4 regions of the Streptomyces sp. NPDC093801 genome follow, and region 1 is predicted to be linked to each of the others. Evidence: riboswitches for the same ligand, from Rfam matches in the RefSeq annotation. Region 1 holds a riboswitch; each other region holds the start of a gene.

What was found. A riboswitch is a leader RNA that binds a small molecule or an ion and turns the genes downstream of it on or off. The one in region 1 is predicted to bind cobalamin.
Region 2: linked by a shared signal. The riboswitch ahead of AB0469_RS01560 (acyl-CoA thioesterase) and the one ahead of AB0469_RS06095 (prenyltransferase/squalene oxidase repeat-containing protein) in region 1 are both predicted to bind cobalamin.
Region 3: linked by a shared signal. The riboswitch ahead of AB0469_RS01650 (CbtA family protein) and the one ahead of AB0469_RS06095 (prenyltransferase/squalene oxidase repeat-containing protein) in region 1 are both predicted to bind cobalamin.
Region 4: linked by a shared signal. The riboswitch ahead of AB0469_RS01585 (prenyltransferase/squalene oxidase repeat-containing protein) and the one ahead of AB0469_RS06095 (prenyltransferase/squalene oxidase repeat-containing protein) in region 1 are both predicted to bind cobalamin.

Annotation. Positions count from the first base shown of each region.
Region 1 covers NZ_JBFBDP010000004.1:185,158-193,793, reverse strand. Annotated here, with positions in the region: gene AB0469_RS06110 (ATP-binding cassette domain-containing protein) at 1-640, opposite strand, end outside; gene AB0469_RS06105 (energy-coupling factor transporter transmembrane component T) at 637-1,827, opposite strand; gene AB0469_RS06100 (hypothetical protein) at 1,832-2,761, opposite strand; gene AB0469_RS06095 (prenyltransferase/squalene oxidase repeat-containing protein) at 2,758-5,541, opposite strand; cobalamin riboswitch at 5,654-5,790, opposite strand; cobalamin riboswitch at 5,867-6,006, shown strand; gene AB0469_RS06090 (hypothetical protein) at 6,103-7,515, shown strand; gene AB0469_RS06085 (hypothetical protein) at 7,633-7,992, shown strand; gene AB0469_RS06080 (DUF4430 domain-containing protein) at 8,036-8,524, opposite strand.
Region 2 covers NZ_JBFBDP010000001.1:329,810-335,249, reverse strand. Annotated here, with positions in the region: gene AB0469_RS01575 (energy-coupling factor transporter transmembrane component T) at 1-752, shown strand, start outside; gene AB0469_RS01570 (ATP-binding cassette domain-containing protein) at 749-2,404, shown strand; gene AB0469_RS01565 (ECF transporter S component) at 2,401-3,225, shown strand; partial or broken gene AB0469_RS01560 (acyl-CoA thioesterase) at 3,250-3,591, opposite strand; cobalamin riboswitch at 3,791-4,022, opposite strand; partial or broken gene AB0469_RS01555 (hypothetical protein) at 4,020-4,211, opposite strand; partial or broken gene AB0469_RS01550 (phosphotyrosine protein phosphatase) at 4,326-4,505, opposite strand; partial or broken gene AB0469_RS01545 (MFS transporter) at 4,541-4,941, shown strand.
Region 3 covers NZ_JBFBDP010000001.1:349,830-358,054, reverse strand. Annotated here, with positions in the region: gene metE (5-methyltetrahydropteroyltriglutamate--homocysteine S-methyltransferase) at 1-2,261, shown strand, start outside; partial or broken gene AB0469_RS01650 (CbtA family protein) at 2,400-2,954, opposite strand; cobalamin riboswitch at 2,919-3,077, opposite strand; gene AB0469_RS01645 (enoyl-CoA hydratase) at 3,214-3,990, opposite strand; gene mmsB (3-hydroxyisobutyrate dehydrogenase) at 3,987-4,907, opposite strand; gene AB0469_RS01635 (enoyl-CoA hydratase/isomerase family protein) at 4,901-5,986, opposite strand; gene AB0469_RS01630 (acyl-CoA dehydrogenase family protein) at 5,983-7,137, opposite strand; gene AB0469_RS01625 (CoA-acylating methylmalonate-semialdehyde dehydrogenase) at 7,134-8,225, opposite strand, start outside.
Region 4 covers NZ_JBFBDP010000001.1:335,911-342,006, reverse strand. Annotated here, with positions in the region: gene AB0469_RS01595 (DUF4430 domain-containing protein) at 94-588, shown strand; gene AB0469_RS01590 (prenyltransferase/squalene oxidase repeat-containing protein) at 651-2,063, opposite strand; cobalamin riboswitch at 2,173-2,304, opposite strand; cobalamin riboswitch at 2,364-2,512, shown strand; gene AB0469_RS01585 (prenyltransferase/squalene oxidase repeat-containing protein) at 2,688-5,399, shown strand; gene AB0469_RS01580 (hypothetical protein) at 5,396-6,096, shown strand, end outside.

The DNA of each region.
Region 1 (8,636 bases):
GGATGACGCGGTCGGCGTACTGGACCACGCGCTCCAGGCGGTGTTCGGCGAGGAGGACGGTGACGCCGAGGTCGTGGACGAGCCGGGTGACGGCCGCCAGGACCTCCTCCGCGGCCGTCGGGTCCAGGGCGGAGGTGGGCTCGTCCAGCACGAGCACGCGGGGATGGGCGGTGAGGACGGAGCCGATGGCGACCCGCTGCTGCTGGCCGCCCGAGAGCTCGTGCAGGGCGCGGTGGCGCAGGTCGGCGAGGCCGAGGAGGTCGAGGGTCTCCTCCACGCGCTTGCGCATCGTCGCCGGGGGGACCGCCAGCTGCTCCATGGCGTAGGCGAGTTCCTCCTCGACGGTGTCGGTGACGAACCCGTCGAGCGGGTCCTGGCCCACGACGCCGACGACGTCGGCGAGTTCGCGGGGCGGGTGCTCGGCCGTGTTGCGGCCGTCGACGAGTACGCGGCCGTACAGGGTGCCGCCGGTGAAGTGTGGGACGAGCCCGTTGACGGCGCCGAGGAGGGTGGACTTGCCGACGCCGGTGTGGCCGACGACGAGGCAGAGTTCGCCTTCCTCGACGGTTAGGTCGACGTCGCGCAGGACCGGTTCGGCCGTGTCCTCGTACTGGACGGTGACCTGGTCGAAGTGGATCACTTGGGTTCCTCGGTGCGCTGGGGCGGGACGGCCGCCCGGGCCGGAGCGGCCGGCGGCGGGGCCAGGAAGCCGGCGGCTCCCGCGAGGAGGATCGCGGCGGCCGGCACGAGCGGCAGGGTGGGCCAACTGAGCGGGTAGATGGAGGGGTTGAGCTCGGCCGCATTGAAGCCGACGTTGGCGAAGAGCAGGACGGCGGAGAGGACGCCGCAGCCGGCGACGGCCCATTCGGCGAAGCGCCACGGGTCGGGTCGGTACGCGGTCCGTGTGATCCGGCGGCCTCCCAGGCGCAGCCCGGCGAAGCACAGCACGGCTCCGGCGCCCATGGCCGGGAGCCCGAGCAGCTTCGGCGCGGTCGCGTCGAGCAGTCCGTAGGCCCCGGCGCACAGGCCGCACATGCCGAGCAGCATCAGGGTGCCGGTCAGGCGGCGGGAACGCCGGGTGGCCGTGCCCGCGCGACCGTAGCCGCGGGAGTCCATGGCGGCGGCCAGGCGCAGGGACCGTTCGAGTGCGTCCTCCAGGACGGGGACGATGATGCCGCGCAGGGCGCGCAGTCCCTTCGAGCGTCCTGCCCGCAGGCGCTTGGCGCGGTGGACGCGCTGCACGCTCTGGACGAGCTGCGGGGCGACGCTGATGGAGACGGTGACGGCGACGCCCAGTTCGTAGAGGGCGCCGGGCAGTACGCGCAGGGCTCGTTTGGGGTTGGCGAGGGTGTTGGCGGCGCCGATGCAGCAGAGCATGCAGGCCAGGCGTAGTCCGTCCGTCGCGGCGGAGAGGAGGGCTTCCAGGGAGACGGGGCCGCCGAGTTGGATGCCCGCGTACCAGTCGGGGGTGGGGATGTGGGGGAGGGAGAAGAGGAAGTGGTCACGGGGGGTGATGCCGGTGGCGAAGATCGCGCGGAAGGTGACGCGGATCGTGACGACGGTCAGTGCGAGGTAGAGGTAGTACTTGAAGCCGCGGGCCCAGGGCGCCTCGGTGCGGCGCATGGTGATGACGTAGCCGAGGACCGCGAGGACGAGGAAGAGCAGCAGCGGGTTGTTGGTGCGGCTGACGGCGGTGGCGAGGGCGAGGGCCCAGATCCACCAGGCGACGGGGTGCAGGGTGCGGGGCAGGCGGCGGCCGCCCGTGTCCGGCGAGAGGCCGGACACGGGCGGCTTCGCCGCCTGCGTCGAGGTGGTGGTGCGTGGCACGCGGCTACTCCGTACGACGGCGGCGCTTGGCGGCGTACACGGCCGCGGCACCGATCAGCAGCACCAGCGCTCCGGTGGCGACGGCGGGCAGGTACGAGCCGACATCATGCTTCGCGTCGGCGGCAGGTGCGGCTTCGACCACCTGGGGGCCGGGCGCGGCCACAGCCGGAGCACTGGCGGAAGGAGGCGCGGAGGGCGTCGGCGAGACGCTCTCGGAAGGGCTCGGCGAGGCCGAGGGGCTCTCCGAAGGCGTGGAGCTGGGCAGCGGGGTCGGAGTCTGCGGGGCGGCTGGGGGCGGGTTCTCCGGGCGGGGACCGGTGTTGACGTTCGGAGGCAGGGGAGCGGCCGTGCGGGTGTCCTTCGGCGCGGGGCCGCCGGTCGGCTGGGTGTTCTTGGCGCGGAGCTGGTCGGGGGTGACGGTGGGCTTGCCCTCGGTGCCCTCGATGTTCGTGCCGCCGAAGATCCACAGGTCGACGCTGCCGGGCTTCGGCTTGTAGAGCATGGCGCCGAGCTGGCTGTACTCCCAGGTGTTCTGGCCGGGGTTCGCGTGCCAGTACGACCAGTAGGCGGAGGCCGGCGGGGTCAGGACGCAGTCGTCCTGCTGCGGGGTGGGGTACTGCTTGCCGCCCTGGTGTCCGCTGTAGCCGATGCGGCAGATGAAGGCGGGGCCGTCGTGGCCGGTGCCGGTGGTGGCCCAGCCGCCCTGGTTGAGGAGTTCGTAGCCGGTGGTGGGGGTGGTGCCGCAGGAGCGGTAGACGGGGCCGCCCCAGTGGCTGAAGTCCACGGCGAGTACGACCCCCGAGGAGGTGGTGCACTGGCCCATGGGCTGCGGTGCGGCGCCGGCGGGGGCCGCGGTGGCGGCGAAGGCGGCCACCGTCAGCCCCAGCGCGGCGGCGGTCCTGGCGAGGGCGCGTACGACGCGGTTGCGGCTCATGCTCCCGCTCCCGTCCGGCGGCGGCGCTTCGCGGCGCGGGTCAGGCCCCAGCCGCCGAGGGTCAGGACCAGCGCGGCAGCGGCCAGCGTGCCGACCTGGGCTCCGGTCGAGGCGAGAGGTCCGCCACCGGAGCCGGAGCCGCCTGCGGATCCTGTGCTGCCGCCGTTCTCGCCCGGGGTCACGATGACGGGCGAGCCGTTGCCGCCGGAGCTTCCTCCAGAGGTGCCTCCAGAAGTACCTCCGGTCGTGCTGGGGATGGGCTGGGGGGTGGTGCCGGTGAGGTCGCGGGTCAGCGTGCCGAAGGAGATGCCGGTGGCGCCGCCGACGGCCTGGGTGGAGGCGCGGAGGTCGGAGCCGGTCTGGCCGCCCTTGGCGACGTTGAACCCGCCGTCGCTGTTCTGCTGGCTCACCAGGAACTTCCGGGCCTTGGCGATCTGGGTGCCGTACTTGGGTGCGTCGAGTGAGAGCCCCTGGATGGCGAGGGCCGCGGAGTTCACGGAGTTGCCGGAGGCGCCGGGGAAGCCGCCGTCGTCCTTCTGCTGGGTGGCGAGCCAGGCGAGCGCCTTGTCCACCGCGGCCTGGGAGTCGGCGTCGGGGAGGAGGTCCACGGTCATGGCGGCCATGGCGGTGGAGTCCACTTCGGGGCCGCTGGGTTCCCCGATCAGGCTGACCCAGGCGCCCGAGGGATCCTGGAGGCTCTTGAGGTACGCGGCCGGCTCGGCCGCGGCGGCCTTCTCGCCGGCGCGGAGCTGGGCCATGACGCCGAGGGACTGCTTGAAGACGGACGTGGCGTAGGCGTAGTTGCCCTTGGCCGCGCACTCCTGGCGGGTGTCGGTCTTCGCCTGGCAGGTGATCTTGGCGAGTGCGGCGATCAGATCCTGGCCGCCGAAGTTCCGGGGGTCTCGGCCCACGGCTTCGGCGAGTACGGCGGTCTTGCCGATGGAGCCGCCGTTCGCGTACGTGGTGCCGACGAGGGTCCAGTCGTGGATGCCGCGCTTCTGGCCGTCCTTGCCGCCCTTGTCCATGAAGTCGACGATGTTGCGCAGGGCGGCGTTGTCCTGGCCGGTGGCGGCGAGGGCGTACGCGCCGTCGATGGTCAGGCCGTAGTCGGCGAAGCCGGAGCCGGGCTGGCTCTCGTAGAAGCGGCCCTGGACCAGGCGGGACGGGGCCGTCAGGTACGCGGTGCCCTTCTTGAGGTCGGGTCCTTCACCAGACGGGGGCGTGGTCGGCGGGTTCGTCGGTGCCGGCGGTTCGGCCGGCTTGGCGGTCAGGCTGGCCAGATCAGTGCCGGCGCCCGCGGCCGCGGCCGTGGCGGTGGGGTACAGCCTCGATTCGGTGTCGTCCTCGGCGAAGCCGAATCCGCCGGTCGGGAGCTGGTGCTTGGAGAGATAGGAGACGCCGGCGTCCGCGAACGCCTCGTCGCCGAGGGCGCGCAGTGCCTGCGAGGCCCAGGCGGTGGCGGCCGGGTTGCCGGTCGTCTCGTAGTAGAGGGCCGGCCAGGCGCCGGTCGTCAGCTGGGACCTCTTCAGGTAGCTGCGGGCCTTCTGGAGCACGGCCTCGTGGCCGCCGGCCCGCTCAAGGGCGAGGGTGATGAGGCCGGTGGCGCCGGCCTCGCTCTCGCAGCCCGGACTGCCGGGGCGGATGAGGACGCTGGTGAATCCGCCGTCCTCGCACTGCAGGACGGTCAGCCGGGCAACTGAGCCGGGGGGCGGGGTCATACCGGCGTTGACCAGGGCGATGACGGCCATGGCCTGGGCGTCGGCCTGCCCGGTGGTACGGAAGTCGCCCTTGGTGAGGCAGCCTTCGACCGTGTCGCCGTCGCCGATGTCGCGGGGGCAGGCGTACTTGACGAGGTCGCCGAGCAGGTCGTGCCCGCCGAACACGCGCGGGTCTTTGCCGGTGGCTTCGGCGACCAGGGCGAGCCGGGCCGCGGCGGTGGCGTCCGGGATGCCGTCCTTTCCGGCCGGGTAGGCGTACGCGTCGGTCTGCGCGGGCGTGGCGAGGAAGTCAGCGATCTTCTTCGCCACTGGGCTCTTGCGGTCGGCCGCCGCGAGGGCGAAGGCGGCTTCCGTGGTGAGGAAGTGGTTCGGGGTGGTGGAGCCTTCGTCGACGACGCGCTCCCCGTCCGTCAGCGTCCCGGTGACCCAGCGGGTGGTCGCGGGTACGTCGACACGCCCGGCCGGTACCTTGGGCGGGGCCGTCGGGACGGTCGGGTCGGGGGTGGTGAAACCGCGGACGTCGTCGGGGGAGAAGGACGGCTTGCCCTTGGTGCCCTCGATGTCCGTGCCGCCGTAGACCCAAGCCTCCACATCACCCGGCTTCGGGTTCCGGGCCATGGCCCCTTGCTGGCTGTAGGACCACTTGCGCTGACCGGGCGAGGCGGTCCAGTACGACCAGTAGGCGGTGGCCTGCGGGGTGAGTACGCAGGGCTCCTTGTCCGGCGTGGGGTACTGCGTACCGGTGCCCTTGCCGATGCGGCAGATGAAGGCGGGGCCGTCGTGGACGGTGCCCTCCATGGTGAAGCCGGCGGTCTGCAGCAGCTCGTAGCCGGTGGTGGGGGTGGTGTCGCAGCCCTTCTCCACCTTGCCGCCGAACGGGCCGAAGTCCACCGCGACGATCGCCCCGGCGGTGGCCGTGCACTGCTCGATCGGGTCGGCCGAGGCGGACACCGTCCCGCCCACGAAGGCCACGCTCGCGGCGAAGGTCAGCAACGCCGCCGATACGAGCGACAACAGCCCCTTGCTCCCCAGGTGTCGCTCTGCTTGCTGTGCGGTCCCCACCACGGCCCCTCGTGTCGGCCGGGCGGACCAGTGCGTGGTGAAGAGGCTTCCGCAGCCCGTTGGGCACACGGGGAGGCCGTTCGAACCACGCCGTAGTCCGCGACGGCGTTTCTCGCTGCAAAAACCTGACTCCAGGCATTCCGACTCGCCCGGATGGAACCGGGCCTACGGTTGCGGGTCAGCGCCGGATTTCGACCGGCTTCCCCTGGAGCTGAGTGCTTATCAGTCGGAGTGGACCACGTTGATAAAGACAGCGTCAAGGTGGTCTGCGTCTCATGTGCCACGGCTCCGGCACCGCTCGACCGGTCTCCAGCGCAGCGGCTGGCGGAGCCTTGATCACTCGGGTAGCGTCCTGGGCTGCCACATGGGGGAACCTGGTGCGAATCCGGGGCTGACGCGCAGCGGTGTGGGACGGCAGGGGGCCGTCACCAAGCCCGAATGCCCATGCGGCATGGCACATCACCAGCCGTACCACGCGTTCGGACGGCCGCCACCGAGCTCCGGGCTGCCCGCCCGCACGAGCCACGGTCAGGTCGGCGTCCCCCATTCCAGGAGCAGGCCATGACCCGTACCCGCACTTCCCGCCGCCTCACCCTTGCGGTGCCCGCAGCACTGGGCGCCCTCGCCCTCACGACCCTGCCGGCGTTCGCCACCTCCTCGCCCGCGCAGATCGCCACGTCCAAGACCAACGGCGTGACGTACCTCAAGTCCCTCCAGGCCGCCGACGGTTCGTACGCGGGCAGCGGCCTGTCCAACGAGTGGGCGTTCAGCGCCTTCGCGGCCACCGGCACGGCCGTCGTCGATGTCTACCCGGGTGGTGACACGACGAAGAACGCGCGGACGGTCTACCGCAACCTGCTTTCGACGGCGGGCTGGCCGCAGGCCTCCCCGGTCGTCACCGACTACGAGCGCGGCACCCTCAACGCGTACGCCGCCGGCATCGACCCGGCCCGCGTCTCGGCCTCCCGCAACCTCATCGCCAACATCTACTCCTACTGGCAGACCGCCGAGGCCGGCTACTTCGGCCCGTCCGGGAACTTCAACGGCACCGTCTTCGCGGCCCTTTCACTGGGCGGAGCCAAGACCCAGGCCGGCGGCGCGCGCGTCCCGCAGGCCCTGACCGACTCCATGGTCACCCGCATCCGGGCCAACCAGCACGTGGACGGCGGCTGGACCTATAACAAGGCCGAGGGCAACCCCACCGTCCTCAACTCCGCGGGCGATGTGGACATGACCGGCGCGGCGATGGCGGCCCTGTGCGTCTCCGGCGTTCCCAATACGGACGCGGACGTCGTCCAGGCGAAGAACTTCCTCAAGAGCAAGCTCGTCTCCAGCAGCGGCGCGTTCAATTCCCTCTACGGGGTCAACACCAGCTCCAACGGCTGGGGCGTCGCGGGGCTGAACGCCTGCGGTTTCAACCCGCAGACGGGCGATTTCCTCACCGGTAGCGGCAAGACCCCGATCGACTTCCTCATCGCCAACCAGTACAACCCGGCAGGCGGCTTCAAGTACCAGCCCGCCGACACCAGCCCGTCGGCCTACTCCTCCATCGACGCCCTGCGCGCCGTCGCAGGCGGTGGCTTCACCACCGCTCCGCCCGTCCCGGTCACCCCCGGCGCACCGCAGTGGGTTTCCCAGTCCACCTTCACCGCCGGCACGGCGACGAAGCTGGCACTGACCGTCGATGACGGGGCCGGCAATCTCAAGGTGTGCTCGGTGGCCTTCACGCCGACCGGGACGACCACCACACTGGGTGACGTCCTCAACGCCGCGGTGACCGCCGCCGCTCCGTCCGGTTGCGTCACCAGCGTCACGCCGTCCTCCGGGACCGGCACCATCACCGACGTCAACGGCAAGGCCAACAGCGGCTCCAACACGTGGAAGGTGAGCGTGGACGGGTCCGCGTTCGCCGGCGCCGCCCGCAACAAGGTCATCAACGTGGGCGACACGATCGCCCTGCGGTGGGGTGTCTGATCATTTCGGCCACAGTGCGGGTTGCGGGCCCCCGGCCCGCAACCCGCACTGTTGCACTATTGGAGGACAGGCAACGTGAAAGCAGGGCGTTTGCCCATGACGCCGGAAGGGTCGGGGATGGCGAAGATTGTGCCGCGTCATGTGATGGTCGACGGGGTGCAGTTGGTCGCCCTCACGGAACAGGAGTACGAGAGTCTCGCCGCGTCACGGCGCCAGTTCGGCTCCCACGTAGTGCGGTTGCGCATGACACGGGAGGCGCTCACCTCCTTGACCCGGGTGGCCGGGGCGATGTGTGCCCTGCTCCGGGCGGGCGAGGTCCCCGCGGAGACTTCCCACAGTGGACCTGATGCCTCCCGACAGGCGCCGAAGGGCCTGCTCAGCGCTCTGGAAGCAGCGGTCGAGCAGGCCCAACGAGTCATCGGAAAGCAGTCGGACGCATCGCCCGGCTCGGCGAACGGCCGTGGAGGCAAGCGCTAGCGGACCGACGGAGCGGGCCCGGTGGCACGGACTTCGGAACGGACTAGAAGGACGTCCAGGTGAAGGACACCTGGTCACCGGCGTTGAGCTTGAACTGGCAGCCGCCGACCGGGGTGGGGGTGCCGTTGACGGCGATGCTCCAGTAGGCGGAGCCGCCGCCGCTGACGTTCTTGATGGTGTCGACGGAGAAGTCGTCGAAGGACGCGTACCAGGTGCCGTCCCAGGCGAAGTAGTTCAGGCGGGCCGCGTCGTCGAGGGCCGCGGTCGGGGTGGGGACCTTGGACGGGTTGGCGCCGCCGTTGGTGCCGTCGCACTTGTGCGTGCCACCGGTCACCGTGGTGACGTCGTGGCCCTTGGTCGTGATCTTGCCCTTGAACAGCAGCCCGTCGGGGCCCTGAACGGTGAGGCTGACCCTGACGGCCGCGTTCGGGTTCGGCTTGGGGGCGGCCTCGGCCGCGGCCGGAGCGGTGGCGAGAGCGAGACCGAGGGCGACCGTGGTGATCACGGAGCGGCGGGCGAGGAGCTGGCGCATGATGCCTACTTCCTGAGAGGGACGACGGGTCTGAGCCGACGGTCCCTCCGCCGCACGTGCCCGTCCCCTGCTCGTTTCCAAGAGGAAAAGGGCAGGGGACGCAGGCCCGGGG
Region 2 (5,440 bases), on a different contig from region 1:
CCGACGGCCTGCGCCTGGCCTGCATGCTCTGCTGCATCGGCGCCGCCAACACCCTCGCCAACCCCAAACGGGCCCTGCGCGTCCTGCCCGGGGCCCTGTATGAACTCGGCGTCGCCGTCACCGTGTCGATCAGCGTCGCCCCCCAGCTCGTCCAGAGCGTCCAGCGCATCCACCGCGCCCGGCGGCTGCGGGCCGGCCGCACCAAGGGCCTGCGGGCGCTGCGCGGGATCGTCGTCCCCGTCCTGGAAGACGCACTCGAACGATCCCTGCGGCTCGCCGCCGCCATGGACTCGCGCGGCTACGGTCGGGCCGGCACCGCCACCCGCCGCTCCCGCCGGATCACCGGCGTGCTGATGCTGCTGGGCATGTGCGGGATGTGCGCCGGAGCGTATGGCCTCCTGGACGCCACGGCCCCGAAACTGCTGGGGCTGCCCGCCATGGCCGTCGGGGCGCTGCTCTGCGTGGCCGGACTGCGCCTCGGCGGCCGGCGCATCACGCGCACCACCTACCGGCCCGACCCCTGGCTCTTCTCCGAGTGGGCGGTCGCCGGCTGCGGCGTCCTCTCCGCCGTCCTGCTCTTCAGCCACGCCGGGTTTGACGCGGCCGAACTGAACCCGTCGATCTACCCGCTCAGCTGGCCCACGCTCCCGCTCGTCCCCGCCGCCGCCATCCTCCTCGCGGGCGCCGCCAGCTTCCTGGCACCCCGCCCCGCAGCCCCCGTCCCCGTACCGCGCACCGAGGCAGCCACGTGATCACCTTCGACCAGGTCTCCGTCCAGTACGACGACACCGAAGAACCCGTGATCAGGGACGTGGACCTGACCGTCGAGGAAGGCGAACTCTGCCTCGTCGTCGGCCACACCGGCGTCGGCAAGTCCACCCTCCTCGGCGCCGTCAACGGCCTCGTCCCCCACTTCACCGGCGGCACCCTGTACGGCCGCGTCCTCGTTGACGGCCGCAACACCGCCGACCACCCGCCCCGCGAACTCGCCGACGTCGTGGGCGTCGTCGGCCAGGACCCCCTCGACGGCTTCGTCACCGACACCGTCGAAGAGGAACTCGCCTACACCATGGAGCAGCTGGCGGTACCAGCCGCCACCATGCGCAAACGCGTCGAGGAGACCCTCGACCTCCTCGGCCTGGCCGACCTGCGCCACCGCGCCCTCCACGAACTCTCCGGCGGACAGCAGCAGCGAGTCGCCATCGGCTCCGTCCTCACCGCGCATCCCCGGATCCTCGTCCTGGACGAACCCACCTCCGCCCTTGACCCGACCGCCGCCGAGGAGGTCCTGGCCGCCGTCACCCGCCTCGTCCACGACCTCGGCGTCACCGTCCTCCTCGCCGAACACCGCCTGGAGCGCGTCGTCCAGTACGCCGACCGCGTCATCCACCTGCCCGGCGACGGCCGCGTCGTCTCGGGCCCGCCCGCGGAGGTCTTCCGTACGACGTCCATCGCGCCGCCGATCGTGGAACTGGGCCGTGCCGCGGGCTGGGACCCGCTGCCCCTGTCGATCCGCGACGCCCGCCGCGCCGCCGCGCCCGTACGTACCCGGCTGGCCGGCACGGTCCCCGGTCCGGCCCGCCCCCTGACCGCGTCGGACCGGAGCACTCTCCTGACCGCCCGCCGCGTGACCGTGACCTACCACGGCGTACCGGCCGTCCGTGAGGTGGACCTGACCCTGCACGGCGGTGAGGTGACCGCGCTCATGGGCCGCAACGGCTCCGGCAAGTCCTCCCTTCTGTGGGCCCTCCAGGGGTCGGGCCCCCGCACCGCGGGCTCGGTGGGCATACCATCCGGCCCGGGGAAGCCGGCCGATCCTCGCAAGCTTCCTGCTGCCGAGGCCCGCAAGCTCGTGGGTCTGGTTCCGCAAACCCCCACGGACCTGCTGTACCTGGAGACGGTGAAGCAGGAACTCGAGCAGGCCGACGCCGAGTCGGGAGTGACTGCGAACGGAACCCCGGCCCGCGCGTTCCTGGATCGCCTGGCGCCCGGCATACCCGACACCACCCATCCGCGCGACCTCTCCGAGGGACAAAAGCTCGCCCTGGTCCTCGCCGTCCAACTGGCCGCGGCACCGGAGGTCCTGCTCCTCGACGAGCCGACCCGCGGACTGGACTACCGGGCCAAGGAGCAGTTGATCCGGATCGTCGATGACCTGGCCGCCGAAGGCCGGGCCGTCGTCATCTCCACCCACGACGTCGAATTCGTCGCCCGAGCCGCCGACCGCGTCGTGGTCATGGCCGACGGGGACATCGTGGCCGACGGTCCGACCACCGAAGTTATCGTCGCCTCACCGGTCTTCGCCCCGCAGACCGCGAAGATCCTCGCACCGCACCCGTACCTCACCGTCGCCCAGGCGGTCGACGCCCTCAGTGACGACGACGGAACGGACACGGCCCCATGACCGCGCTCAGCCCCGCCATCCGCATCGGCCCGCGTGCCGCCCTGGTCATCGCCCTGGCCGCCTTCCTCGGCATCGTGGCCTTCTTCTGGCCGTTCCTCGTCGCCCCCGGAAAGTTCGGCTCGAACTACGCCCCGCCGCTGATCTTCGGCGTGCTGCTGGTGATCGTCCTCTCCGTCGTCATCTCGGAGATCGCCGAGGGCGGCATCAACTCCAAGGCCCTCGCCATGCTCGGCGTGCTGTCCGCCGTCAATGCGGCCATCCGCCCCCTGGGCGCGGGCACCGCGGGCATCGAGACTGTCTTCTTCATCCTCGTCCTCGCCGGCCGCGTCTTCGGGCCCGGCTTCGGCTTCACGCTGGGCTGCACCTCGCTCTTCGCCTCCGCGCTGATCACCGGCGGGGTCGGGCCCTGGATGCCGTACCAGATGTTCGGCTGCGCCTTCGTCAGCATGCTCGCGGGCCTCCTGCCCAGGGCCACCGGCCGCCGCGAGGTGCTCATGCTCGCCGCCTACGGCTCGGTCTCCGGGTACCTCTTCGGGTTCCTCCTCAACCTCTCCTTCTGGCCCTTCTCCCTCGACCCCAACAGCTCCATCGCGTACCTGCCCGGTCTGCCCTTCACCGAGCAGTTCCAGCGCTACCTCGCCTTCGACCTCGCGACCTCCCTCGGCTGGGACACCGGCCGGGCCGTCACCAACCTCATCTGCATCTGCCTGGCCGGCCCGGCCGTCCTGACCGTCTTCCGCCGAGCCGCCCGCAAGGCCCGCTTCCAGGCCCCGGTCCGCTTCAGCCGCTCGCCCGAGCGCACGGACGCGGCCGGGGCCTGACAACGGACCTGCCTACACCTCCAACAGGCCGGGGACCGGGCGGGGACGGCCCTCGGCATCGATGGCGACGAAGGTCAGCAGGGCGGTGGCCACGTCGGTGGCGGGGGTGGTGGTGGCGTTCCAGCGTTCGGCGGTGACGCGTACGGCCACCGTCATGGAGGTCCGGCCGGCGCGTTCGAGGAGGGCGTGGACGGTGAGGAGGTCCCCGGCGCGGGCGGGGGCGAGGAACGTCATGCGGTCCACGGAGACCGTCACGGCTGGCCCGTCGGCATGGCGGCCCGCCGACGCTGCGGCCGCGTCGTCGATGAGCTTCATGACGACGCCGCCGTGGATGGTGCCGTAGAGGTTCGTGTCGTGCTCGCTCATGATGTGGGCGAGGGTCACACGGGAGTCGGCCGGCGCCTTGTGGGCGCGGGAGCCTGCGGTGGTGTCCGTGGTCACGGAACTCTCCTTCGCGAGTCGTGGCTCGACCCGACGGCGTGCCGCGGGCGCGAAGGAGCGACGGGACTGGTGGTGCCCGCTGCCGCCGGCCCGCCCACGAGGCCCTCGGGTCTCCGTACGCGCTCGTCGCGCACGGGCAGCGGGCAGGTCTTCGGACTCACGGACACGCCTGCCGGTCTCCCGGCGGGCACCTACTGACCGTCGCTTCCCGGGACCGTTCTGTTCTCCGGTCCCAGTGCGTATGACGGCGGTCGTTCCCGCTCACCGCTGCGGGGCAGTCCCGGATTCCCACCGGGTTCCCTCTTACGACGCATCCCGCCTGGCGGACGGGGCGAACCAGCTGCGCCCTCACCCTAGGTCACAGCTCCGAGCATTTCGGCGGCTGAACCGGATGGCGTATGTCTCATGTCCTGGCCAGAAGACTCACCCGACAGCTTTCGCCTGGTCGGAGCCCATGCCCGGATGCCGTCGGCCACCGGGTGGGTCGTGGTGATCTGGACGTTCGTGAACCCGGCGGCCTCCAGCCCGGCGCGGTACTCGGCGAAGTGGGAAGTTCGTGCGCCTGGCCTATGGCACGCCGCCCCCAGTGAGGTGTCCGTCAGCCGATCAGTTCAGTCGAGGTACTTCTTGCCGGGGAAGTACGGGCAGGCGTCGCCTCAGCCCATGGCGCTCACGTAGTCGGATGCCTGGACGGCCTCGGTGGTCAGTACCTTCGGTCTCTGGGCGGAGATGTCGATGCCGAGCTCGGCCATGGCGGCCACGGCGGACGGGTTGATCGCGTCGCCGGGCACGGAATCTGCGGACCGGACCTCGACGCGATCCCCGGCGAGGTGGCACAGGAAGCCGGCGGCCCTCTGGGGGCGTGGCCGGCGTTCTCTACGCCACCCTTGCCCGCCACTTGGGCGTCACCGCCCGCACCGTCACCCTGATCGCCCTCGGCACCCTTTCCACCGCAGCCTCGCCACCGTCGCCAGCCCGTACGCCCTACTCGTTGCCGTGTCGGTCCTCGCGGGAGTGATCCGCGGCAACCTCACCCTCCTCCAGGCCACTGCCGTCACCGACCGGTGGGGCACCACCCATTACGGCCGGCTCTCCGGACTCCTCGGAGCCCCAGCCCACGCCGCAGCCGCCTTCGTCCCCTTCGCCGGTGCCGTCCTGGCCAGACCACTCGGCGGCTACCCTGCGCTGTTCTCTTTACTTGCAGCGCTGTCGATCACTGCCGCAGTGACAGCCCTCGGAGTCTGCGCACAAAGACCGCGAAGCCCTCGTCCATGATCGAGCGTGAGTCAGGGTGGGTGCTGGCCGGAATTTGGTCCCAGACTGGTCCGGGAGCACACCTGATGTGGCGTCAGGAAAGTCAGCATCTGGTCAGCATCAGTCCCTGAGTATTCCTGAGGAGCTGTCTGACGTGACGCCTGGTCGGCGGCGTCAGAACAGCCCTGTTAACGCAGAAGCGCAGGCTGCGAGGCTTCTCGACAGCGAGGACGATGTTCCTTTTTATCTTCGTCTCAACATGCCTCCGTGTAGAGTGCGTAGTGCCCTTGACCTGCAGAAAGCTGGCAGGGAGCCGTCTTCTAGGAGTCCAAAATGCTGCGCACCATGATCAAGTCCAACATCTGACATTTGGTCATCTGTGCAGGTCAGGGCCATGATGACCGGGCCCAGGTCAGCAAACACTCAGCATGAGACCGGACCCCGTTCCGGCGATGCTGACCTCCGGGCGAGACAGCGGGGGGCCGGGCCGGCGGTCGCCCGCACGGCTCCGGAAGGCTCC
Region 3 (8,225 bases), on a different contig from region 1:
GGAACCGTGAACTGAAGAAGGCGATCGAGGGCTACTGGAAGGGCCGCGTCACCGCCGACGCCCTCCACGCCACCGCTGCCGGCCTGCGCCGTACCGCCTGGCAGCAACTCGCCGCGGCCGGCCTCACCGAAGTACCCACCGGGGACTTCTCGTACTACGACCACGTCCTGGACACCACCGTCATGGTCGGCGCGGTCCCCGCACGCCACCGGGCCGCGGTCGCCGCCGACCCACTGGACGGCTACTTCGCGATGGCCCGGGGCACACAGGACGTGCCGCCGCTGGAGATGACCAAGTGGTTCGACACCAACTACCACTACCTGGTCCCCGAGCTGGGGCCGGACACCGTCTTCACCGCCGACCCCGCGAAGCAGGTCGCCGAGCTCGGAGAGGCCCTCGCCCTCGGTCACACCGCCCGTCCCGTCCTGGTCGGTCCTGTCACCTACCTGCTGCTGGCCAAGCCTGCACCCGGCGTGGCGGCGGACTTCCAGCCGTTGACCCTGCTCGACCGGCTCCTGCCCGTATATGCCCAGGTCCTGGCAGCCCTGCGTGCCGCCGGCGCCGAGTGGGTGCAGCTGGACGAGCCCGCCCTGGTGCAGGACCGCACCCCGGCCGATCTCAACGCGGCCGCCCGCGCCTACCGTGACCTGGGCGCACTCACCGACCGGCCCAAGCTGCTCGTCGCCTCCTACTTCGACCGGCTCGGGGAGGCCCTGCCCGTCCTGGCGAAGGCGCCCGTCGAAGGCCTCGCCCTCGACTTCACCGGCCCGGCCGCCGCTCAGCTCGACGACCTCGCGGCCGTGGGCGGACTGCCCGGCAAGCGCCTGGTCGCCGGGGTCGTGGACGGCCGCAACATCTGGGTCAACGACCTGGAGAGGTCCCTGACCACCCTCGGGACCCTGCTCGGCCTGGCCGACAGGGTGGACGTGGCAGCCTCGTGCTCCCTGCTGCACGTCCCGCTCGACGCCGCCGCGGAACGGGACGTCGACCCGCAGATCGTGCGCTGGCTCGCCTTCGCCCGGCAGAAGGCCGCCGAGATCGCGACCCTCGCGAAGGGCCTCAGGTCCGGCACCGCGGCGGTGGCCGGTGAGCTCTCCGCCAACCGGGCCGCCCTCGCCTCCCGGACAGCCTCCCCCATCACGCACGACCCGGCCGTCCGCGCCCGTACCGCGGCCGTCACCGACGCCGACGGCCGCCGCGCCCAGCCCTACGGCGAGCGCGCCGCCGCCCAGCGGGCCCATCTGGGTCTGCCCCTGCTGCCGACCACCACGATCGGTTCGTTCCCGCAGACCGACGAACTGCGCGCGGCCCGTGCCGACCTGCGGGCCGGACGGATCGACCCGGCCGGGTACGAGGCCCGCATCAAGGGCGAGATCGAGGAGGTGATCTCCTTCCAGGAGAAGACCGGTCTGGACGTCCTGGTGCACGGCGAGCCCGAACGCAACGACATGGTCCAGTACTTCGCGGAGCAGCTGACCGGCTACCTCGCCACGCAGCACGGTTGGGTCCAGTCCTACGGCACCCGCTACGTCCGCCCGCCGGTGCTGGCCGGGGACGTCTCCCGGCCCGATCCGATGACCGTCCGCTGGACCTCGTACGCGCAGTCCCTGACGGCCAAGCCGGTCAAGGGCATGCTGACCGGGCCGGTCACCATGCTCGCCTGGTCCTTCGTGCGGGACGACCAGCCGCTGGGCGACACCGCCCGCCAGGTCGCGCTCGCCCTGCGGGACGAGGTGAACGACCTGGAGGCGGCCGGGACGTCGGTGATCCAGGTCGACGAGCCGGCTCTCCGTGAGACCCTGCCGCTGCGCGCCGCCGGCCACGCCGACTACCTGGCCTGGGCCACCGAGGCGTTCCGCCTGACGACCTCCGGGGTCCGGCCGGATACCCAGATCCACACCCACATGTGCTACGCCGAGTTCGGCGACATCGTGCAGGCCATCGACGACCTCGACGCGGACGTCATCAGCCTGGAGGCCGCCCGCTCGCACATGCAGGTCGCTCGGGAACTGGCCGCCCACGGCTACCCCCGCCAGGCCGGGCCGGGCGTGTGGGACATCCACTCCCCGCGCGTCCCCAGTTCTGAGGAAGCGGCCGCTCTGCTGCGGACGGGCCTGGAGGCCATTCCGGCCGAGCGGCTGTGGGTCAACCCCGACTGCGGGCTGAAGACCCGTGGCTGGCCCGAGACCCGTGCGTCCCTGGAGAACCTGGTGGTCGCTGCCCGTGAGGTCCGCGCCGGCCTTGCCCGCGACCACGCCTGACCTGCACGAACAGAGCCCTGGCGTCCCGGTTGTCCGGGGCGCCAGGGCTCTGAAGGTGGCTTCGGTGCGAGGATCAGCCGAGGGCGAGACCGGCTGCGGGGCCGTAGCTTCCCTACCGGCGCGGTCAGCGCGGTGGGCCAGGAGCCGCTGGGCGAGGACGCCGAAGACGACGGCGAACACGACCCACATCACGACCTGGACGGTCACCGATGCGACCCGGAACTCCCACAGCAGGGCCGGGGGGAACTCGGGCTTGACGGCGTCCGTGTTGTCCGGGAGTACCTGTCAGGCCAGCGCCGCGGCGGCGACGAAAGCGGCGCCCGCCGTCAGCGTCGCGTTCCAGTTGCCCAGCCGCGGGGCCAGCCGGCGGCCCGCGATGAGCGCGCCGACGCCGGGCAGGACGCTGAGCAGGATTATCAGGAAGAACAGCGTGGTGCGCTGCCCGATGGTGTCGGGATTCCCGACGGCCGGCGGGTTGGCCGGGTACTTCAGGAACGGCACGAAGTAGACCGTGGTGAAGGCGCCGGCTGCCGTGAGCGCGGCCGTGGCCCGCGGGCTGAAGCCGCCGACGCGGCCCAGGACGAAGGAGAACGCGAGGGAGGCGATGCCGCCCAGGGCGACGCCGCAGACCAGGACACCGGTGGCGAGGCCGTCGGTGGACTGGACGGGGCGGCTGACGAGTCTGACTTGCCGCGGCCGCCACCCCGGATGGGGAGTGTCGTCGCAGCACACAGTGGCGCGACCATGCCGGATTCACACCGGGCTTCCGTCTCGCCGTCGCTGCTATGTGCAGATGTCGGCGTGACGCTACAGTCCGCGACCTTGCTGGTCCAAGCGGATGAGTCCCTGATCACACGTGGTGCCCGGGACGCGAGACGGCATGGGCCTGTTCCTCCCGGCGGGGCAGGCGGCCCGGGGCGGTGGGTGTGCCGCCCCGGGTCACCCGGTGTGCTCAGCCGTGGGTGAAGTGCGGCGGGCGCTTGTCCACGAAGGCGGACATGCCCTCCTTCTGGTCGGCGGTCGCGAACACCGCGTGGAAGAGGCGGCGTTCGAAGCGGACGCCTTCGGTGAGGGTGGTCTCGAAGGCGCGGTTGACGGCCTCCTTGGCCATCATCGCGACCGGCTTGGACATCTCGGCGACGGTCGTGGCCACGGCGAGGGCTTCGGCGAGCAACTCGTCGGCGGGGACGATCCGGGAGACCAGCCCGGCGCGCTCGGCCTCGGCGGCGTCCATGGTGCGGCCGGTCAGGCACAGCTCCATGGCCTTGGCCTTGCCGACGGCGCGGGTGAGGCGCTGGGAGCCGCCGATGCCGGGGATGACACCGAGTTTGATCTCGGGCTGACCGAACTTCGCGGTGTCGGCGGCAAGAAGGATGTCGCAGAGCATGGCCAGCTCGCATCCGCCGCCCAAGGCGTACCCGGAGACCGCGGCGAGGGTGGGTGTACGGACCTGGCCGAGCCGGTCCCACGCGGTGAACCAGTCGCTGAGGTACATGTCCATGTAGCTTTGCGGGCGCATCTCCTTGATGTCCGCCCCGGCCGCGAACGCCTTCGCCGAGCCGGTGAGGACGATGCAGCCGACGTCAGGGTCCCGGTCGAGTGCCTCCGTGGCGGCCACGACCTCGGTCATGACCTGGAGGTTGAGGGCGTTGAGCGCCTGGGGCCGGTTGAGGGTCAGGACGGCGACGCGTCCCTTGCGCTCGAGGAGGATGGTCTCGTACGTGGTCATGTGGTGGTTCCGTTCTGGTTCGGTCCGGCCGGTCGGAGGGTGCGGACGATTGCCGAGAAGTCGAGCTCCGCGCCGTCGCCCGCGGCGAACGCCGCGTAGAGCTCGGCAGCCTTGAGGCCCAGGGGCGCGTCCACCCCGCCAGCCCGCAGGGCGTTGGCGGCGAGGCCGAGGTCCTTGGCCATGAGCGGGGCCGCGAAGCCGGGGCGGTACTCGCGGTTGGCGGGGCTGGCCGGAACGGGGCCGGGGACCGGGCAGTTGACGGTCAGGGCCCAGCACTGGCCCGATGCCGTGGAAGCGACGTCGTAGAGGGCCTGGTGGTCCAGGCCCAGGCTCTCGGCGAGGACGAAGGCCTCGCTGACCCCGATCATCGAGACGGCGAGGATCATGTTGTTGCAGATCTTCGCCGCCTGGCCGGCGCCTGCCGTGCCGCAGTGCACGGCCTTCTTGCCCATGGCGTCGAGCAGCGGCTCGGCGGCGGCGAACTCCTCGGGTCCGCCGCCCGCCATGAAGGTGAGCGTGGCCGCCTCAGCACCCACCACCCCGCCGGACACCGGGGCGTCCAGTGCCCGGTGACCGGCCGCGGCGGCGGCCTCGTGGGCGGCCCGGGCGTCGGAGACGTCGATGGTGGAGCAGTCGACGAACAGGGTGCCGGGCCGGGCTGCGGCCAGGACGCCTAGCTCGCGGTAGAGGGCGAGGACGTGGTGGCCGGCCGGCAGCATGGTGATCACCACCTCGGCGTCCGCTACGGCTCCGACTGCGGACGGAGCGGGTTCGACCCCGTGGGCGGCGGCGGTGGCCAGCAGCTCGGGTACGAGGTCGAAGCCGAGGACGCGGTGGCCGGCCTTGACGAGGTTGGCGGCCATCGGGCCGCCCATGTGGCCGAGCCCGATGAACGCGACGGTGGTGCTGGTCACCAGACGACCTCCTGAGACGGAGCGGTCGCGCCGAGCCGGAGCTCGTGCGCGTCGAGCGGGGCGAAGAACCGGTCCACGGCGGCGGGGCTGACCTCTTCGAGGGTGGCGGGGGACCAGTGCGGGGTGCGGTCCTTGTCGATGACCTGGGCGCGGATGCCCTCGACGAGGTCTGGGGAGGACAGCGCCGTGCAGGAGACGCGGTATTCCTGTTCCAGGACGCGTTCCAGCGGTCCGAGTCGGCGGGCCCGGCGCAGCGCGGCCAGGCTGACCTTGACCGCCGTGGGGGACTTGGACAGGAGGGTGTCCGCCGCGGCCTTGGCGGCGGGTTCCCCCGAGGCCAGCAGCCGGGCGACGATCTCCTCGGCGGTGTCGGCGGAATAGCAATGGTCGATCCACTCGCGCGCCGGGGCGAGGGCGCCGGGTTGCGGCTGCCGTACGTACCGCTCCAGTACGGCGTGTACGGGTTCCGCGGCCAGCTCTCGGGCCAGGGCGGGCAGGTCGGCCGAGGGGACGAAGTGGTCGGCGAGCCCGCACAGGAGTGCGTCGGCGGCGCCGACGGGTGCGCCGGTGAGGGCCAGGTGGGTGCCGAGTTCCCCGGGCGCGAGGGCCAGCAGGTACGTGCCGCCGACGTCCGGGACGAAGCCGATGCCGGTCTCGGGCATGGCCACGCGGGAGCGTTCGGTGACGATGCGGACGCTGCCGTGGGCCGAGATCCCGACGCCGCCGCCCATGACGATGCCGTCCATGAGGGCGACGTACGGCTTGGGGTAGCGGGCGATCAGGGCGTTGAGCCGGTACTCGTCGCGCCAGAAGGCCGCCGAGGCGGTGCCGCCGGTGCGGGCGTCCTCGTGGATCGCACGGATGTCCCCGCCGGCGCACAGGCCCCTGTCACCGGAGCCGTCGATGACGACCAGCTCGATCGCAGGGTCGTCGGCCCAGGCCGTGAGTGCCTCCTCGATGCGGAGCACCATGGGGTGGCTGAGGGCGTTGAGTGCCTTGGGGCGGTTGAGGGTGATGTAGGCGGCGTGGTCCTCGGTGCGGGTGAGGACGTGGTCGTGATCGGTCGGTGTGTGGTTGGTCATCGCAGGGTCTCCGTGAGTCCGCGCGCGACGATGACGCGCATGACCTCGTTGGTGCCTTCCAGGATCTGGTGGACGCGCAGGTCGCGGACGATCTTCTCGATGCCGTACTCGCTGAGGTAGCCGTAGCCGCCGTGCAGCTGGAGGGCCGCGTCGGCGACCGTGTACCCGGTGTCGGTGGCGAACCGCTTGGCCATCGCGCACAGTCGCGGGGCCAGCGCATCGCCCGTGTCGAGGGCCTCGGCGGCCTGCCGGACCAGGGCGCGGGCGGCGGCCAGCTCGGTGGCCATGTCGGCCAGCCGGAACTGGAGCGCCTGGCGGTCCAGGAGCCGACTGCCGAAGGCCTCGCGGTCCGCCAGGTAGGACAGCGACCGGTCCAGGGCGCTCTGGCCGCCGCCGAGCGAGCAGGCGGCGATGCCGAGTCGGCCGCCGTTGAGGCCGCTCATGGCGATGCGGAAGCCGTCGCCCTCCGAGCCCAGCCGCCGGTCGGCGGGGAGGCGGACGCCGTCGAGGACGACCTGGCGGGTCGGCTGGGCGTTCCAGCCCATCTTCCGTTCGTTCGGCCCGAACGAGACCCCCGGGTCCTCGCGTTCGACGACGAACGCGGAGATCCCGCCCGGGCCCGACTCGCCGGTCCTCGCCATGACCACGTACACGCCGGCCGATCCGGCACCGGAGATGAACTGCTTGACGCCGGTCAGGACGTAGTGGTCACCCTGCCGCTCCGCGCGGGTGCGCAGCGCGGCGGCGTCCGATCCCGCGCCCGGTTCGGTCAGGCAGTAGCTGCCCAGGGTCGCCGCGGAGCACAGGCCGGGCAGCCAGCGGGCGCGCTGGGCGTCGTCGCCGTAGCGGTCGATCATCCAGGCGACCATGTTGTGGATGGACAGGTAGCCGGCGATGGACGGGCAGCCGGTGGCGAGGGTTTCGAAGACGAGGACGCCGTCGCTGCGTGACAGGCCCGAGCCGCCGTGTTCCTCGCGGACGTACACACCGGCGAGACCGAGGGCGGCGGCCTGTCGGATGACGTCGACGGGGAAGTGCTTGTCCTGGTCCCATGCCAGGGCATGGGGGGCCAGTTGCTCCTGGGCGAAGTCGAGGGTGACCTCGGCCAGGGCGAGCTGGTCCTCGGTGAGGGCGGTGGTCACGGCGCTCACCCCATCGTCGGGATGGTGAAGCTCGCGCCTTCCTTGACCCCGGAGGGCCAGCGCGAGGTGACGGTCTTGGTGCGGGTGTAGAAGCGGATCGAGTCCGGGCCGTGCTGGTTCAGGTCGCCGAATCCGGAGCGCTTCCAGCCGCCGAAGGTGTGGTAGGCGACCGGTACCGGGATGGGGACGTTGACGCCGACCATGCCGGTGTTGACGCGGCGTGTGAACTCGCGGGCGGTGTCCCCGTCGCGGGTGAAGATCGCCACTCCGTTGCCGTACGGGTGCTCGCTCGGCAGGCGCAGGGCCTCCTCGAAGTCGGCGGCTCGGACGACCGACAGGACGGGGCCGAAGATCTCCTCGCGGTAGACGCGCATCTGCGGGGTGACCCGGTCGAAGAGGGAGGCGCCGGCGAAGTAGCCGTTCTCGTGGCCTTCCAGAGTGAACCCGCGGCCGTCGACGACGAGTTCGGCTCCCTCGTTGACGCCGATGTCGACGTAGCGGCGGACCCGGTCGAGGGCGTCCCGGCTGACCAGCGGCCCGAAGTCGGCCTCCGGGTCGTCGGACCGGCCGATCTTCAGGGTGGCGATGCGGTCCTTGAGGGCGGCGACCAGCCGGTCGGCCGTCTCCTCGCCGACGGGTACGGCGACGGAGATGGCCATGCAGCGCTCGCCCGCCGAGCCGTAGCCGGCGCCGATGAGGGCGTCGACGGCCTGGTCGAGGTCCGCGTCCGGCATCACGATCATGTGGTTCTTGGCGCCGCCGAAGCACTGGGCGCGCTTGCCGTGGGACGCGGCGGTGGCGTAGATGTGCGCGGCGATCGGGGTCGAGCCGACGAAGCCGAGGGCCTGGACGCGCGGGTCTTCGAGGAGGGTGTCGACGGACTCCTTGCCGCCGTTGACCACGTTGAGCACGCCCGGCGGCAGTCCCGCCTCCAGGAACAGCTCCGCGAGCCGCAGCGGTACCGACGGATCGCGCTCGGACGGCTTGAGGATGAACGCGTTCCCGCAGGCCAGCGCGGGCGCGGCCTGCCACAGCGGGATCATCGCGGGGAAGTTGAACGGCGTGATGCCGGCGACCACGCCGAGCGGGCTGCGCAG
Region 4 (6,096 bases), on a different contig from region 1:
ACCACGTCAGCGCGCTCGTACGCCTGCCGCGGGTGGGACGTCCCGGTCGCGGGAGCCGCATCGGCCGACCGGACCGGTCAGAAAGGCCACTCCATGCGCCTGAGCCCCGCCCGCCACGCCGTCGTCACCACGGCCGCCCTGGGACTCGTCCTCACCGGCCTCACCGCCGTCCCGGCCGTCGCCCACGCCAAGCCGGTCAACACCAACGCCCCGGTCAAGGTCAACCTCACCGTGCAGGGCCCCGACGGGCAGCTGTTCAAGGGGAAGATCACGACCAAGGGTCACGACGTGACCACCGCCACCGGCGGCACCCACAAGTGCGACGGCACCAACGGCGGCGCCAACCCGAGCAAGGTCCCCACCCCGACCGCCGCCCTGGACGACGCCGCCCGCCTTAACTACTTCGCCTGGGACGGCACCTGGTACGCCTCGTTCGACGACTTCTCCGTCGACACCATCAAGGGTGTCAGCGGGGGCGGCTCGGCCTACTGGAACATATCCGTCAACGGCACGCCCACCCCGGTCGGCGGCTGCCAGTTCAAGCTGAACGCGGGCGACCAGGTGTCGTTCGTCTGGACCTCCTTCTGATCCGAGCAGGTGCCGCACCACGGGCGGGGGAGCAGGACGCGTACCCCCGCCCGTCGCACGTCTCAGGCGCCCCAGCGCAGCGCGATGGTGTCGCCCACGTTGATCACCTTGTTGCGGGCGGCTCCGGCGAAGGCGGAGCCGTCCACGCTCACCTTCCAGGTGTTGGAGCCGCTGTTGGCCTTGCCGTTGACGGCAGTGATGGTGCCGGTGCCGGAGGACGGCGTCACGCTGGTGACACAGCCGGCCGGGGTGGCCGCCGTGGTCGCCGCGTTCAGGACGTCGCCGAGGGTGGTGGTCGTGCCGGTCGGGGTGAAGGAGACCGAGCAGACCTTCAGGCCGCCGGCGCCGTCGTCCACGGTGAGCGCCAGCTTGGTGGCGGTCCCCGAGGTGAACGTCGACTGGGCCACCCACTGTGGGGCGCCCGGGGTGACCGGGACGGGCGGGGTGGAGGTGAAGCCGCCGCCGGCGACCGCGCGCAACGAGTCGATCGAGGCGTAGGCGGTGGGGCTGGTGTCGGCCGGCTTGTACTTGAAGCCGCCGCCGGGGTTGTACTGGTTGGCGATGAGGAAGTCGATCGGGGTCTTGCCGGCGGTGGTGAGGAAATCCCCGGTCTGGGGGTTGATGCCGCAGGCGTTGAGCCCGGCGACGGCCCAGCCGTTGGAGCTGGTGTTGACGCCGTACATCGAGTTGAAGGCGCCCGAGGTGGTGACGAGCTTGCTCTTGAGGAAGTTCTTCGCCTGGACGACGTCGGTGTCGGTGCCCGGGACGCCCGAGGCGCACAGGGCGGCCATGGCGGCGCCGGTCATGTCGATGTCGCCGGCGGTGGCCAGAGCGGTCGGGTTGCCCTCGGCCTTGCTGTACTGCCAGCCGCCGTCGTTGTGCTGGTTCGCGCGGATGCGTGCGACGAGGGAGTTGGTGAGGGCCTGCGGTATGCGGGCGCTGCCCGTCTGGGTCTTGGCGCCGCCGAGGGCGAGGGCGGCGAAGACGGTGCCGTTGAAGTTGGCGGAGGGGCCGAAGTAGCCGGGCTCGGGGGTCTGCCAGTAGGAGTAGATGTTCGCGATCAGGTTGCGGGAGGCGGAGACCCGGGCCGGGTCGATACCGGCCGCGTACGCGTTCAGGGTGCCGCGCTCATAGTCGGTGACGACCGGGGAGGCCGAGGGCCAGCCGGACGTGGACAGCAGGTTCCGGTAGACGGTCCGGGCGTTCTTCGTGGTGTCCCCGCCCGGCGCGACGTCGACGACCGCGGTACCCGCGGCGGCGAAGGCGCTGAAGGCCCACTCGTTGGACAATCCAAAGCCGGCGTAGGAACCATCGGCGGCCTGAAGGGACTTGAGGTACGCCACACCGTTCGTCTTCGACGTGGCGATCTGGGCGGGCGTCGACGTGGCCGCGGCGGGCACCACGGCGAGGGCGAACGCGCCGACTGCGGCAGGGACCGCAATCGCGAGGCGGCGGGGGGTGAGGGAACGGTTCATGACCTGCTCCTGAGATCGGCGAACGCCGGCCGACCTCGCCCGGGGACCGTGCGCGGACCGCGGCACGACCTGGGGAAGGGGCCGCCGTCCGGGACGCGTGGTACGGCTTCCTGATGCTTCGTCACCGCACGGGCATTCGGGCTCGGCACGGCGTCCGCCGTGCCACACCGCTGCGCGTCAGCCCCGGATTCTCACCGAGTTCCCCCATGTGGCGCCCAGGACGCTACCCCAGTGATCAAGGGTCCGCCAGCATGGCGCCAAGTGCCCTGCCCCGGCAGCCGGATGAGACGCATCCCACCTTGACGGTGCACTCGGGGCCGTGTTCCATGGCGGCTGACAAGTACTCAGCCCCAGGGGAAGCCGGTCGAATTCCGGCGCTGACCCGCAACCGTAGGCCCGGCGATCGTCCCGGGCGAGCCGGATTGCCTGTGGCCGTGTCATGAACGAAGAGCGCCGTCGCGGACTACGGCGTGGTCGTCAACGCCCCTGCGGACATCGCGCACGGGGCGTCTCGCCACGTACCCCGTCCGTCCGGCCTGGACGAGGGGGCTGCGGGTGGACACCGAACAGTGGGCAGGCCAGCACACGAGCGCCAGACATCGGCTGCTGTCCATCACGGCGGCGATGCTGCTCGTCTGCGGTGTGACCGTCGCCTTCCTCGCGCCGTCCACGACGGCGACGGCCGACCCGGTCAAGGACTGCACGGCCACGGTCGGCGCGGTCGTGGCCGTCGACTTCGGCCCGTTCGGCGGCAAGGTCGAACGCGGCTGCGACACGACCCCGACCACCGGCTACGACCTGCTCCACGAAGCCGGATTCACCACCACCGGCACCGTCCACGACGGCCCCGCCTTCATCTGCCGGATCGGCTACGGCTCCTTCAACTCCGGTACGCAGTACCCGACGCCGGACAAGGAGCCCTGCCAGCTCACCCCGCAGGCCTCTGCCTACTGGTCCTACTGGACGGCCTCGCCCGGGCAGGCGAACTGGACGTACAGCCCGCTCGGCGCGATGGCCCGTACCCCCAAGCCGGGTGACGTGGACGCGTGGGTCTTCGGCGGCACGGACGTCGGCGGCAGCACCGGCAAGCCCACCTTCTCCCCGGACGACGTCCGCGCCGGCGGCGGGGCCTCGCCCAAGCCCACCGACACGAGCGGGCCCGTCGTCCCGCCCGGCGCGGTCGACCTCCCCGCGGCCACCCGCTGGCTCACCGCACAGCTCAAGGACGGCGAACGCGTCGTTGACGAGGGCTCCGAAACCCCCAACTACACCCTGACCGCCGAGACCGCCCTCGCCCTGGCCGCCGCCGACCCGAAGAGCCCGGCGGCCGCGAAGGTAGCCGCCTTCCTGGCCCGGCCCGAGCACACCGAGGCGTACGCCTACCCGTCCGGCAAGGACCGGGCGCCGGAAGCGGCGGCCGCGGCCCGGCTCGCCCTCGTGGCCGAGGCGACGGGCGGCAACCCCCGCGCCGTCGGCGGCCACGACCTGCTCGGCGACCTCGTGAAGGACGTATGCACCAGCGGATCGGACGCCCCCACGCCCGTACCCGGCTGCACCGTCAGGGGTGACTTTCCCACCACCTCCGGCCAGGCCGAGGGGCAGGCCCTGGCCGTGATCGCCCTGCTCGGGGGCGGCGTCCGCCCGCCCGCCGACGCAGTGGCCCGCCTGACCGACATGCAGTGCCAGGACGGTGGCTTCACCAGCATGCTGATCCGCCGCGGCGACGGCTGCGACAGCGAGCCCGGAGCCACCGGCCTCGCCGCCCTCGCCCTCCAACGGGCCGGCGGCCACGAGGCGGAGGTGGCCAAGGCCCGCGACTTCCTGAAGAAGGCCCAGCTCGCGGACGGTGGCCTGCCCGCCGCCGCGTACGGCACGGTGGGCAGCGCGTACGCCACCGGCTTCGCAGCCCAGGCCCTGCGCCACCTGGGCGAGACAGACCGGGCGGACGCGGCCGTCTCCTGGCTGTCCAAGCAGCAACTGCCCAGCGGCGCTTTCGCCTTCGAGGCCGGCGGCACCGACCCGCTGCTGTTCGCCACCGTCCCCGCCGTCATCGCCGGGGCCAAGAGCGACCTGGTCACCCTGACCACCAAGAAGCCCGAGCCCTCGCCCTCCCCGACCGGTCCCACCACCGGGCCGACGCCCCGTCCCGAGGGCGGACCGGACCTCAAGAAGGGCTCGGCCTACCTCACCGACCCCACCCGGCTCATCCAGGGCCACTACTACGAGAGCACCGCCGGCACCGGCTTCGCCGACTACGGCCTGACCATCGACGGTGCGTACGCCCTGGCCGCCACCGGCGCCGACAACGCGGCCCTGCGCGGCATCGTCGACTTCCTCGATCACGGCGGCAAGGACGGCACCGGCCGCACCCTCGCCTCCTGGACGAACATTGGCACCAAGTACGCGGGCGGCGGCTCCCTCGGCAAGGCGGCCCTGCTCGCCGAGGCCGTCGGCCGCGACCCCCGCCACTTCGGCGGCCAGGACCTGATCACCGCCCTCGCCAAGGCCGTCTGCCCGGCCAAGACCCCGGCGCCCGACCGCTCCTGCGCCGACAAGGGTGCCTACACCAACGCCACCTCCGTCTTCTCCCAGTCCCTGGGCGTCATCGCCCAGGTCCGGGCGGGGGAGAGCACCGCCGCGGCCGAGCCCATCGCCTACCTGAAGACCCTCCAGAAGCCGTCGGGCGCCTGGGTCAGCCTCATCGGCGAGCCGAGCGGGGAGGAGGTGGACTCCACCGCCATCGCCGCGATGGCCCTCGACCTCCTGCCCGACCAGCAGTCCCAGGCGGCCGTCGACAAGGCCCTCGCCTGGCTCGCAGCCCAGCAGAAGCCCGACGGCGGCTTCCCCGGAGCCTCCGGCAACTCGGTCAACTCCGCCGCACTGGCCGTCCAGGCCCTCTCCCTCGACGGCACCACGTACAAGACGCAGATCACCAAGGCCCTGGCCTTCCTCACCTCCCAGCAGAACGGCGACGGCGGCTTCAACATCGCCAAGGACGCCCAGCCCGGCTCCGACCTGCGCGCCTCCACCCAGGCCGTCGGCGGCGCCACCGGCATCTCCTTCGGCACCCTCACCCGCAGCCTCGCCGGCACCACCCCGCAGCCCACCCCCACCGGGTCGGCCCAGCCCTCCGGCACGCCCACCACCCCGAAGATCGTCACCCCCGGCGAGAACGGCGGCGGATCCGGCGGCAGCGGAGGAGGGGGCGGCGGGCTCGCCCACACCGGTACACAGGTGATCGGCATCGGCGCCGCGGCCGCACTCCTCACGCTGCTCGGCTACGGCTTCGTACGCGCTGCCCGTACCCGCCGCACGGCGAAGGGGGCCCACCAGTGACCAGCCGGTTCGTACGCGCTGTCGGCAACCTCGCGGCGGTAGTCGGGTTGACCCTGGCCTCCCTGACCGCCACCACTTCGCCGGCCGCAGCCGCCCCGCAGCCCATCGGCCAGTGCACCACCTCGGCGGGCGTCGTCCTCGCGGTCGACTTCAGCCACTGGGGCGGACCCGTCTACCGCTCCTGTGGTACGACGCCCACCACCGGCTACGAGCTTCTCAACCAGGGCGGCTGGGCCACCACCGGCACCGGCCACGACGGCCCCGCCTTCATCTGCCGCATCGGCTACAGCGGCCACCAGGGCGGCAAGCAGTTCCCGACACCGGCGCAGGACGACTGTGTCCTCACACCGCCGGCCTCGGCGTACTGGTCGTACTGGCATGCCGATCCCGGGCAGAACACCTGGACCTACAGCCAGCTCGGCGCCATGCTCTACAGGCCCAAGCCGGGCAGCGTGGACCTGTGGATCTTCGGCGGCACCAACATCGAGGGAACGGAGGGCAAGCCCACCGTCACCCCCGACCAGCTGCGTGCCCACAACAGCAAGCCCACCGGCGGCAGCGAGCCCCAGCCCAAGGACACCCGGACCGCCGCGCCGGTCCCGCCCGGCACGAACACCGGGCCGAAGCCTGAGCAGCCGGCTTCGCCGCCCCAGCAGTCCACGACCCCTTCACCGACGATCCCCGCACCCAGCTCCAG